2 regions of the Pseudomonas sp. Stari2 genome follow, and region 1 is predicted to be linked to the other one. Evidence: riboswitches for the same ligand, from Rfam matches in the RefSeq annotation. Region 1 holds a riboswitch; the other holds the start of a gene.
The links. A riboswitch is a leader RNA that binds a small molecule or an ion and turns the genes downstream of it on or off. The one in region 1 is predicted to bind cobalamin.

Region 2: it holds a riboswitch for cobalamin, as region 1 does, so the genes downstream of both, NH234_RS17115 (TonB-dependent receptor plug domain-containing protein) here and cobO (cob(I)yrinic acid a,c-diamide adenosyltransferase) in region 1, are expected to answer to the same signal.

Annotation. Positions count from the first base shown of each region.
Region 1 covers NZ_CP099760.1:2,068,041-2,073,863, reverse strand. Annotated here, with positions in the region: gene NH234_RS09545 (cobyrinate a,c-diamide synthase) at 1-957, opposite strand, end outside; gene cobO (cob(I)yrinic acid a,c-diamide adenosyltransferase) at 954-1,565, opposite strand; cobalamin riboswitch at 1,646-1,871, opposite strand; gene NH234_RS09535 (hypothetical protein) at 2,038-2,622, shown strand; gene NH234_RS09530 (sorbosone dehydrogenase family protein) at 2,688-4,001, shown strand; gene NH234_RS09525 (C40 family peptidase) at 4,071-4,607, opposite strand; gene NH234_RS09520 (NlpC/P60 family protein) at 4,826-5,443, opposite strand; gene hda (DnaA regulatory inactivator Hda) at 5,658-5,823, opposite strand, start outside.
Region 2 covers NZ_CP099760.1:3,797,583-3,803,405, reverse strand. Annotated here, with positions in the region: gene NH234_RS17125 (ABC transporter substrate-binding protein) at 1-725, opposite strand, end outside; gene NH234_RS17120 (ferredoxin) at 722-1,081, opposite strand; gene NH234_RS17115 (TonB-dependent receptor plug domain-containing protein) at 1,081-3,018, opposite strand; cobalamin riboswitch at 3,110-3,316, opposite strand; gene NH234_RS17110 (LysR family transcriptional regulator) at 3,351-4,259, opposite strand; gene NH234_RS17105 (DoxX family protein) at 4,429-4,866, shown strand; partial or broken gene NH234_RS17100 (pirin family protein) at 4,951-5,178, shown strand; gene NH234_RS17095 (hypothetical protein) at 5,227-5,385, opposite strand; gene NH234_RS17090 (DUF2790 domain-containing protein) at 5,512-5,772, shown strand; gene NH234_RS17085 (LysR family transcriptional regulator) at 5,818-5,823, opposite strand, start outside.

The sequences.
Region 1 (5,823 bases):
GAGTAACGGTTTTCCGGCGGCGTGATGCGCGCGGATCGCACGGAGCATGTCGGTGTTCTGCGACAAGGCAACGTGATGCAATTCCGGATAACCGCCGGGCAAGTACAAACTGTCAGCGTCAGGCAATTGCGTATCGCGGATCGGCGAGAAGAAACTCAGCTCCGCGCCCATCGCCCGCAACAAATCGAGACTGGCGCCGTAGGTAAAGGCGAAAGCTTCATCGCGGGCGACGGCGATTCGCACGCCTTCGAGCAGCCTTTCGGTCCTGCCGATTTCAGGCGCGGCGAATTCCACGGCCGGTGGCAGCGCTACCTCGCAAGTGCCAGCCAGCGCTTCGGCGGCGGCGTCGAGGCGCACGTCGAGGTCATTGAGTTCGCTGGCCTGCACCAGACCGAGGTGGCGACTTGGCAGTTCGATCCCGGTTTCCCGGGACAACGCGCCATACCAGCGTAGGCCTTCAGTCAGACTGCCTTCGAGCAACTGCGCGTGACGCACTGTGCCAACGCGGTTGGCCAGCACGCCGGCGAACGGCAAGTCCGGCTGATAGCGCGCCAGGCCCAGCGCCAAGGCGCCGAAGGTCTGGGCCATGGCCGTGCCGTCGATCACGCCGAGTACCGGCACGCCAAAATGCCGCGCCAGATCGGCGCTCGACGGCGTGCCATCGAACAAGCCCATCACGCCTTCGATCAAGATCAGATCCGCTTCAGCGGCGGCTTCCCACAGCAGACGACGACTTTCCTGCTCGCCGACCATCCACATGTCCAATTGATAGACCGGCGCACCGCTGGCGCGCTCGAGGATCATCGGGTCAAGAAAGTCCGGGCCGCACTTGAACACGCGAACCTTGCGCCCCTGATTGCGGTGCAGACGCGCCAACGCGGCGGTGACGGTGGTCTTGCCCTGGCCGGAGGCCGGCGCGGCGATCAGTACCGCCGGGCAGTGACGTGGTTGATTCAAAGTTCGACGCCTTTCTGCGCTTTGATACCGGCCTGGAAGGCGTGCTTGATCATGCCCATTTCGGTGACGGTGTCGCCCATCTCGATCATTTCCGGCTTGGCGGCGCGACCGGTGACGATAACGTGCTGCATCGGCGGACGGGCCTGCAGATCGCTGAGCACCTGATCGAGGTCGAGGTAACCGTGCTTGAGGGCTATGTTCAGTTCATCGAGCACCACCAGACCGATTGACGGATCACGCAGCAGCTCGCGGGAGACTTCCCATGCCGCTTCGGCGGCGGCGATGTCGCGCTGGCGATCCTGGGTTTCCCAGGTAAAGCCTTCGCCCATCACATGAAAACGAACCTGCTCGGGGAAGCGGCGGAAGAACAGCTCTTCACCCGTGCTGTTGCGTCCCTTGATGAACTGCACCACGCCGCACTGCATGCCGTGGCCCATGGCGCGGGCGAGCATGCCGAACGCCGAGCTGCTTTTGCCTTTGCCGTTGCCGGTGAGCACCAGCACCAGGCCGCATTCGTCGGGCGAGTTGGCGATGCGCTCGTCGATCACGGCTTTTTTGCGCTGCATGCGCGCCAGGTGGCGCTCGTCGCGTTCAGGGGAATCAGTCATGGGGGAGCTCTCCGTTGAGGCTGGATAACGGCGGGCAGGCACAAGAATAGACGGCAACAAGCCTGGCATCGCCCACCGTGACGCCGCTGGATGGATCAGGCCGGTCTCCGGGCTCATGAGCGGCTTGCACCAGGCTGCGCGCCTTCCCGCTTTGAGCAGTGGCATCCGACGCAGCTTTCACTCATTTACCGTTGCGGGGGCAGCGCCGGGATCGTGATGGCTCTTCGCGTGAAGACCCTCCTCACCGGCTTCCCTGTTTCACTCTGTCGACAGCGGTCACAGAGCACCTGAAACAAGCCGCGAAGGTTAGAGGGTTGGGGGTGGAGCGTCAAATGAAGAGGCTCCCTGAAAGCGAATAACTGCCGTCGATCAATTATCTGACGCCAATCTTGTGCCACACTGTCAGCAGTGATATCAAAGAGCCATGCTTTTTGACTGCAGAGAGCACATCACAATAACAAGGGAGAGCACCATGCAAGGCATGATCATCAGCAATCCGCGGCTGGAATTCCTGCGCCCGGTGCTGGAACGCTGGTTTGACTGTATCGACCGCTACAACGCCGTGCGCGGCGACAATGACGCGCCTTACTGGCATGACGAAAAAGCCAACCTCGGCCTGCTGTCAGCCGCCGCCTGGATGGCCGAATTGGTGACCCTGCGTGACACCGCCACCCGCAAGCAGAACGAGGAAGGCGAACGCAATGCCCGCGCCGACCTGTTCCTGGCAGGCGCCGAAGATCGCGCCTACATTCAGGCGACCCAGCGCTGGCCGCGCGTCAACAGCCTGAATCTGACTCAGGCCCTGGCCGATATCACCGCCGACGCCAAGCGCATCAGCTACGCCAGCGATCTCAAACTCGGCTGCCTGTTCGTCGCCCCACAGAAAGCCCAGCACAGCGCCAGCCCGGAAGAACTGCAGGACATGGTCGACGACCTGCAAAAGGAGCACACCTGCGCCGTCGCCTGGTACTTTCCCTACGCCTACCGCAAATTGCGCAGCGAAGCCGGCAACTATCACCCCGGCATTGCCGTGCTTTTCAAGGAAGCCCGCGGCTGAGGGTTGAACCATCGGGCTTGTGCGCTTCTCTATGACTAAGAATGCATTCATAGGGAAGATCAGTAATGCGCAAGCCCCACCTCGTTTTCGTCATCGCACTCGCCGGAGGGCTCACCGCCTGTGGTGAATCCTCCAGCCTGCAAGTCTCGGACGGCACCGGCCCGTCCCCCAAACTGCCCGAACCGAACAAGACCCTGATCCCGACTGTGAACATCGCCCCGGCGATCGGCTGGCCGGCCGGCGCGAAACCGACGCCAGCGGCAGGCACTCAGGTAGCGGCGTTTGCCGAGAATCTCGATCACCCGCGCTGGCTCTACGTGCTGCCCAACGGCGATGTGCTGGTGGCGGAAACCAATGCACCGCCGAAACCGGACGATGGCAAAGGCATACGCGGCTGGGTGATGAAAAAAGTCATGGGCCGCGCCGGTGCCGGCGTACCGAGCCCGAACCGCATCACCCTGCTGCGTGATGCCGATCATGATGGCGTGGCCGAGACCCGCACGGTGTTCCTGCAGAACCTTAACTCGCCGTTCGGCATGACTCTGGTCGGCAACGATCTGTACGTGGCCGACACCGATCGCCTGTTGCGCTTCAACTACGAGCCCGGCGCGACCGAAATCAAGAGCCAGCCGATCAAGGTCGTGGATCTGCCGGGCGGCCCGCTCAACCATCACTGGACCAAGAACGTCATCGCCAGCAAGGACGGCAGCAAGCTGTACGTCACGGTCGGCTCGAACAGCAACGTCGGCGAAAACGGCCTGGATCAGGAAGAAGGGCGCGCAGCGATCTGGGAAGTGGACCGGGCGACCGGCAATCACCGAATCTTCGCTTCGGGCATCCGCAACCCCAACGGCCTGGCCTGGGAGCCGAAAAGCGGCGCGCTATGGACGGCGGTAAACGAGCGGGACGAGATCGGCAGCGATCTGGTGCCGGACTACATCACCTCGGTCAAGGATGGCGGCTTCTATGGATGGCCGTTCAGCTATTACGGCCAGCATGTCGATGTCCGCGCCGAGCCACAAAACCTGGATCTGGTGGCCAAGGCCATCGCTCCGGATTACGCCGTTGGGCCGCACACCGCGTCACTGGGCCTGACCTTCGCCGAGGGCGCCACACTGCCGGCCCAATTCAAGGAGGGCGCATTCATCGGCCAGCACGGCTCGTGGAACCGCAAGCCACACAGTGGCTACAAGGTGATCTTCGTGCCGTTCAGCGCCGGTAAGCCGAGCGGCACACCGGTGGATGTACTGACCGGCTTCCTCGACAAGGACGAGAACGCCCTGGGTCGCCCGGTTGGCGTGGTGATTGATCAGCAAGGTGGATTGCTGGTCGCGGACGATGTGGGAAACAAGGTGTGGCGGGTGACGGCGGCCAAATAGCCCAAACCCTGAAACAAAAAAAACCGTGGGAGCCAATATGTCCCCACGGTTTTTTATTGATTCGCAGCTTTACGGGTTATGCGCCAGATGTTCCGGCTGTAGAACGCGCTTGGCACTCAGATAAGCCTTCTGCCAATACGCTTTCGAAAGGCTGTCCAGCTTTACCGTACCGCCGGTGGCCGGGGCGTGAACGAAGCGCCCTTCCCCGACATAAATTCCCGCATGACTGACCTGAGAGCCGCCATTGGTGGCGAAGAAGATCAGGTCGCCGGTTTGCAGCCCTTCCTTGCCGACATTCGGCGCCTGCATGACGATCAACTCGCGCGTGGAACGAGGCAAGCTGATGCCGGCCGCATCGCGGTAGACAAAACCGATCAGGCCGCTGCAATCGAAGCCCGAGTCCGGCGTGTTGCCGCCCCAGCGATAAGGCGTACCCACAAGCCCGAGCGCGCGGAACAGCACATCTTCGGCGGCGGGAGAAAAAGCCTGGGAGGATCCGAACACAATCGGCGCGCGAACCACAGGGGCTGGCGGCGGAGTGCGGCTGGCGCATGCGCTGAGCAGCGCTGCGAAAAACATCAGGGCAAGGCGGGCCGTCATCGTCATAAGCAGAACATCCTGATCTGGCTGCGGCTTTTACTGCCGATTCGACAGAAAACAAAACCGCCTGCGTTGGGACGCAGGCGGTTTGCCATCAATATAGATCAGGATTCTAGCGGCTACGCGGCAAACTTCAAGTAAGACTTTAACTTCACCTTGTAAAGTTTAAGCCTATTGCCCCTGAAGGACCGCTTGTCGCCACGAGCGTGGCGACAAAGGAGTGATTACTTGCGAGCGGTAACCACGGTTGGAGCGTTCGCCAAAGCGCGTTTGGCTTCGATGAAGGTCTTGCTCCAGTAGCTGTCACCCAAGCTGTCGATGCGGACACCGCCACTGCGACGACTGCTGGAGTGAATGAACTGGTTGTCGCCCAGGTAGATCCCGGCGTGGCTTACACGACCGCGACGACCATTGGTGGCGAAGAACAGCAGATCGCCCGGCTCAAGGTTGCTGCGCGATACCAGCGGAGCATCTACGTTGATCATTTCGCGGGTGGAGCGCGGCAGGTTCATGCCGGCTTCTTCGCGGAAGAGATAGCCGATGAAACCGCTGCAATCGAACCCGGCTTCAGAGGTACCGCCAAAACGATAACGGGTACCGATCAGGGACATGCCGCGTTCAAGAATGCTGTCGGCCAGAACCGGAAGCTGGTAAGGCTTCTTGCCGTTGAAAGCGGCCAGTTCTTTTTCGGTGTCCAGCTCTTCCTGGTAAATAACGGAAGACTGGGCGGTGGCAGAATTTTTAGCCTGTTGTTGCTGCTCTTGAACAGGTGAATGAGCAGCGCAACCGAACAACAGGGTGACGAGTGCGAGAGGCACGAGGGGTGCGAAGCGCTTTAGCATGGGCACGACCGTGGCTGATAGTTGTAAAGAAGCCGAGACTATGCCCGCTATCAGCCTCATTTGCAAATTCAATCGATCTTTTTGTGACTTCCCGGTTTCTCGTTTACATCTAAGCGCTTAAGCCTATTTGAATCGAGACGCGGCCCGCGCAGTGCGCAGGAAAGCGGATTTTCTGGCGCCTGAAATATGCCGAAACCCGCTGAAAGCCCCGGTTTTACCAGCCCAGGGTTTCTTTCAGGAAGGGAATGGTCAGCTTGCGCTGAGCCTGCAAAGAGGCCTGATCGAGCTGCTCGAGCAGGTCAAAAAGCGCGCTCATGCTGCGGGTCCCGCGAGTCAAAATAAAATGCCCGACTTCATCGGTCAGATGCAGACCGCGACGG
Region 2 (5,823 bases), 1.7 Mb from region 1:
AGCAGGATCACGTCGGGGTCCGTGGCAAGCAGGGTTTCGCGGCTGACGGTCACCCGGTATTGGTTGATGTCGGCGAACAGGTTTCGTGCCCCGGCGGCGGCCAGCAGATTGGTAACAAAACCACGCCGGCCTTCGCTGTCGAGTCCGTTGACCTCGCTGTCTAGGTAGAACACTGACAGCGGCCTGTCCAGGTGGGTTAAAGCCTTGGCCTTTTCCAGATCGGCATCCATTGCATCGCTCAGTTCCCGAGCGCGCTGCTGCTTGTGCAGCAAGGCACCGAGGGTCGAGAGGTCGTTGTGGATGAGTTCGAAGTAATCCAGCGAGTGTCCGTTGCAGGCCGACTCCAGCAAATACGAAGCCACGCCGTTGCGCTCCAGTCCGCTGCGTGACGTGACGCCGTTGCCAAACGCCGTGGCGAAGCCGCCGACCACGAGATCCGGTTTCTGCGCGTACAGCACTTCGCTCGATGGATAGCGGGGCGAAATCACCGGCACGCCGAAGTACTCGGATTGCGGCGTACCGGTGTCATCCAGATAGGCGACGCCGGCCAGCGCCGGGCCGGCGCCCAACGCCAACACAAGATCGGCCGCATGCTGGTTGAGCGCAACAATCCGCGACGGTGGCGACACCGGCAGGTGCCAGGTCTCGCCACAATTGCGATAATCATCTGCCAGAACCGGCGAAGTGCAGAGCAGGGCACCCGCCAGAAAACACAGCCTTCTCATGAGCGCTCCTTGATCAACAGATCCTCGACCACCTCGCCGCCCACCAGGTGCACTTCGACCAGCCGTTGCGCATCCGCGTGGCTGCGCACGCCATACCAGCAGGTCTCCGGATACACCGTCATGACCGGCCCCAGGTTGCACGGGAATTGACAGTGCGTGCGGGTCAGCAAAACGCCGCCGGGGGTCTCGATGCGGTCATGGGCCAGCAAGTGCCGACGCAGGGTTTTCCATAGCTGCAAGGCGCCGCGCTGGGTGCAGCGCGGGCCGGTGCAGAGGAATACGTGGCGGGCATGGGCGGGAACATGCGACCAGTCCGGGTGCGTGTCGACGCCGTCGATGGTTTTGATTTCAGCCATCAGAAACGGTACGTGTAGCGCACTTCGGAGGTGAACGGCCGTCCGAGGTTGTCGACGTTGCTCGAACGGCTGGTGACGTAGTCGCGGTCGAACAGGTTTTCCACCAGCAGGCTCAGGCGATGCTGATGGGCACCGTCGAGATAGCGATAAGCGTCGGCATCCACCACGGAGTAATGGCCGTACTCGACCTGCTTCGAGCTGATCACATCGCGGATATAGCGGATCGCACTGCCGGCGCCCCACATCCGGTCAACCGACTCGTAACCGATGCGGGAACGAGCGAAGAAGCTCGGAACATCGTTGAGTGTGACGCCGGCACGCGACTCGGTGAGGTTGCGGGTCATGTCCGCTTGCAGGCTCCATTGCGCGTTGAGCGCCAGTTTTGCGTCCGCCTCGAAACCACGCATCTGTATCCGCCCCTGGCCATTGACCCACTGAATGTCGTCGAGAGTAATCAGGTCATCGATCTTGCGTTTGAACAGGGTGACGCTGGCGCTGAACTCGCGATCGAGCAGCAAGCCTTTGTAGTCGAGGCCGAGTTCGGCGTTGCGACTTTTCTCTGGTTTCAGGTTGCGGTTGCCCAACTCGTCGCCCGGTTCGTTGACGAACAGTTGCTCGGCGTTCGGCAGTTTGTAGGCGGTGCCGTACTGGCCGCGCAGTGCCCAGTGTTCATTGAGGTCATACAACGAAGTGAGCATGCCGATCGTTGCGCTGTCGCCGCCGCTCATGGCTTCGTGACGAATACCGATGCTCGGATGCCAGTCGGGCAGGGCGTCGATCTGCGGGCGCATTTGAGTATAGAGCGCGTGGGCTTCAGCCTTGTCATTGTCGATGATCAGCACATCGTCCTGGCCCTTGAACCATTGGTTGTCCGTGCCGAACACCAGCACATGGCCGCCGGGCAATTCGGCCTTGCCTTCGGCCTGCACACCCCAGTCGGTGAAGCCCCAATAGTCGTTGTGGTTGATGGTTTTTACACCGCCATCGGACGTGTTGTTGATGCGCGTGTAGCGGGTATCCCAGTCGTTGATATGGCCTTTGACGAAGTAGCTCAGGCGTTCGTTGACGTTCTGTTCAAAGGTCGCCGTGGCGATCTGCTGGATACGGTCGTTGGTGGTCTTGTGGTTGTCCACCGGGCGGGCGAAGTCGAGGTTGGCGTCAGCGTACTGGTAGAACAGTTCCAGGCGCGCGTCATCGCCAAAGGACTGAATCGCCTTGCCGCCGAAGGTGGTGACTTCGTAGGCGCGCTTCTTTTCGCTGTCGTTCTTGATGTCGCGATTGCGAAACGGCTGATAGCCGTCCGAGACGTTATGGCTGACGTAGGCCAGCAAGCCCAGGTCGCCGAAACCGTTGGTGAAGATGTTCTCGACCCGCGCATCCTCGGTGGTGCCGCCGAATGTATCCACGCCCATGTTCACTTCGCCGGAGGCTTTGCGACTTTGCGGGCTACGAGTGACGATGTTGATCACGCCGGACACGGCCTGGGTGCCGAACAACAGACTTTGCCCACCCTTGAGCACTTCGATGCGTTCGATGGCGTTGGCCGGCAGGGTGTCCAGATACAGGCCGCCGTACAGGCGATTGTTCAGGCGCACGCCGTCGAGCAGGATCAGCGTGTCATCGTTGCGCCCACCCAGCAGCGAATAGGTGCCGTAGTCGAACGGGCCGTTTTTCGGCGCGACGTACAGGCCGGGAATGAACATCTGCATGACGCGGGTGACATCGGCGCTGGGGCCGGCGCGTTCGATCTGCTCACGGGTGACGACCTCGACCTTGCTGCCGAACTGCGCCATGTCCGCCACCGTGGTGGACTCCACCGACGGCGCGGAAACGATTTGCTGGGTGAGTTCGAGCGGTGCATCATCCGCCAGCAGCAGGGGGCTGAACAGGCAGCCGAACAACAGGGATGGAGCCGGAGTGTTGAAAGGTCGAATCATTGTCTTCTCGAAAGGATCTTCGCAGAAGAGCATGCAGGAGAAGGCATCGCGCACACGCCGACACCGGCCCATGCCCGCCCACCGCAGGAGTTTGCCAAACAGAATTTCAGGCCGGTCTCCGGGCTCGCGCGTATGGACGCTTTCACCTTCCCATGGCCGTCTGGCCACAGTGGTGTATCGAAAGCATCACGCGCCTACCGTTGCGGGGGCAGCACCGGACTTGTTCGAAAAGAACGTACCGGTTTCCCGTTTCACCCCATGCACGGCGGCATGGGACACCTGAAACAGGGCGGCATCTGAACATCCGGATGGGCGCTCGTCAACTTGCCGGATCAAGCCTCGCGCGTATTCTGCTGAACGAAACGCTCGATCAACCACCGCGCCGCCGGCCCCGGTGGCACATCGGTGCGGTAGATCGCGTCGAAGGTGTATTGCCCGCTGGTGTATTCCGGCAGATCCAGTTGCACCAGTCGGCCGGTATCCAGATCTTCCTGGATCATCGGCCGGGGCATGTTGCCCCAGCCGATGCCCTCGCGCAGCAGCATGTGCTTGGCACCCAGGTCCGCCAGGCGCCAGGTGCGGTTGCTCAGCACAGCGAATTCCTTGTCTTTGGTCAGTTGCGAGCGATCCGACAGCACCAGTTGCGTGTGCTCGCGCCCGGCACCCGGAACATTGCCTTCAGCGGTCGCCAACGGGTGATTCGGCGCCGCCACCGGAATCAGCTCGACGCTGCCGATGCCGATTTTTTCGATGCCGTTGATGCCGTCATTCATCGGGCCGCTGACGCCAACCACCGCGCCGCGATTGATTACCAACTCAGTCACGGCGCCGAGCGCTTCAATGTGCAGATGCAGGGCAACAGTGGGGAATTCCTCGCGAAAGGATTTCAGCGCATCCACCACGCGCTCGGCGGGCAACATTACGTCGAGTACGACATGCACTTCGGCTTCCAGCCCCTGCAGCAGGCCTTTGACCTTGGCGCGCAAGCCATGCACGCCGTTGGCGATGGTCCGGGCTTCGGCCAGCACAGTGCGGCCGGCGTCGGTGAGTTGCGGTTTGCGGGTGGTTTCACGATCGAAGAGGGTGACGCCCAGTTGCATTTCGAGATTGGCAATCGAGTAGCTGATGACCGAGGTCGCCCGGTGGAGCTTGCGCGCCGCGGCGGCAAAACTGCCGACTTCGACGACGGTAAGAAAGACCCGCAGTTGATCGAGTGTCGGTGTGCCTGGGTCGGAGATCATGTCGGTGTCCTTGAGTCGCCATGGAGGCCTATATTGGGTGAACAGCTTGCCTATTTTATCGAACGTAACGATCTAAATTAGTCGTCTATTCAGATGAGCTGTCGAGGCGCAACATTTCTTCATCCGGACGGTTCAAGTCGAACCGGACCCCATTGAAGGAAATACTCCCATGGCTACTTCTGCAAACATCGCTCAAGCAACTGCTGTACAGAACGCTTCCGACACCAAACAAGCCTCGGCTGCCTTGATCGGCCGTGTCTTGCTCAGCGTGATTTTCATCCTCTCCGGTTTTTCCAAACTCGCCGCGCCGGCCATGATGATCGGCTACATCGGCTCGGTCGGGCTGCCGCTGCCGCAAGTGGCGCTGGCTTTGGCAATCATCGTCGAAATCGGTGGTGGCCTGGCGCTGATCGCCGGCTACCGCACTCGCACCGTCGCCGCTGTGCTGGCCGCGTTCAGCGTGGTCACCGCACTGGCCTTCCACAATGCGCTGGCTGACCAGAACCAGTTCATCCACTTCTTCAAGAACATCGCCATGGCCGGCGGCCTGTTGCAAGTCGTGGCCTTCGGTGCCGGTCGCTTCAGCCTCGACGCCCGTCGCCGCTGAAAGCCGGGCGCCGCGAGGGACAGGTTCCCTCGCGGCGCTTTGCCGTTTGTTGGCCGCCCTCTGTAACAGCATCGAGTAATCATCGTGACCGTTCAGCAACACCTCCCCGGCTACACTCGCGAACCCGTCACTCACCGCGCCCTTCGCTACCGCACCAGCGGCAGCGGGCACGGCTCGATCGTGCGACGGATGAGCTCTTCGGATCTGGGCCAGTTGATCAAACCCTTCGTGTTCCTCGACCTCTTTGAAGGCGAAGCCTCGTTCATTCACAACATGCCGATGCACCCGGCGGGCGGTTGCGCGAGTATCTCAAGCAGGCGGATGGGGCGCTGCCGGTGTTCAAGTAAGCCCGGTCCCTGTTCAGGCCAGAAAACCCGCGAAGCCATCCCACAGCAGTTTCAGCGCCGTGACCACCAGCAAGCCGTAGCTGGCACGGTACATTCGGCGCTGATCCAGACTTGGATGCAGCCGCCAACCCAGCCAGACCCCGCTGGGTGCGGCGAGCAGGCTGACGAGCAATCACGTATTCATACAAATTCCAGCAACAGTGTTTGTCCAACCTGCCGATTTTTCAGCACCGCCTCAACCCTTAGCATTGTCTCCAACCCGTGAACGAACACGGTCCTCAACGAGACGGTGAACATCATGAACTTCAAGAAAATCGCACTGGTTTTAATGCTTGGCAGCTTTGGCGCGCACGCCTATGCGGACACTGCCGAGGCCAATAACACCCCGGTCGAGACCTACAGTTATGCGACCAAATTGGACATCGCGCACGTCATCTCGATCTCCGAACCTGCCAATGAATGTGCACCGTCGCCGGTTCAGATGACCTACGAAGATTCCTACGGTGAACAACACGTTCTGCAGTATCAAGTGATGGGCAGTGGTTGTTCCAACGGTTGAGCCCGGTGCAGACGATGGAGGGTCGACACTCCATATCTGCCGTACTCACGC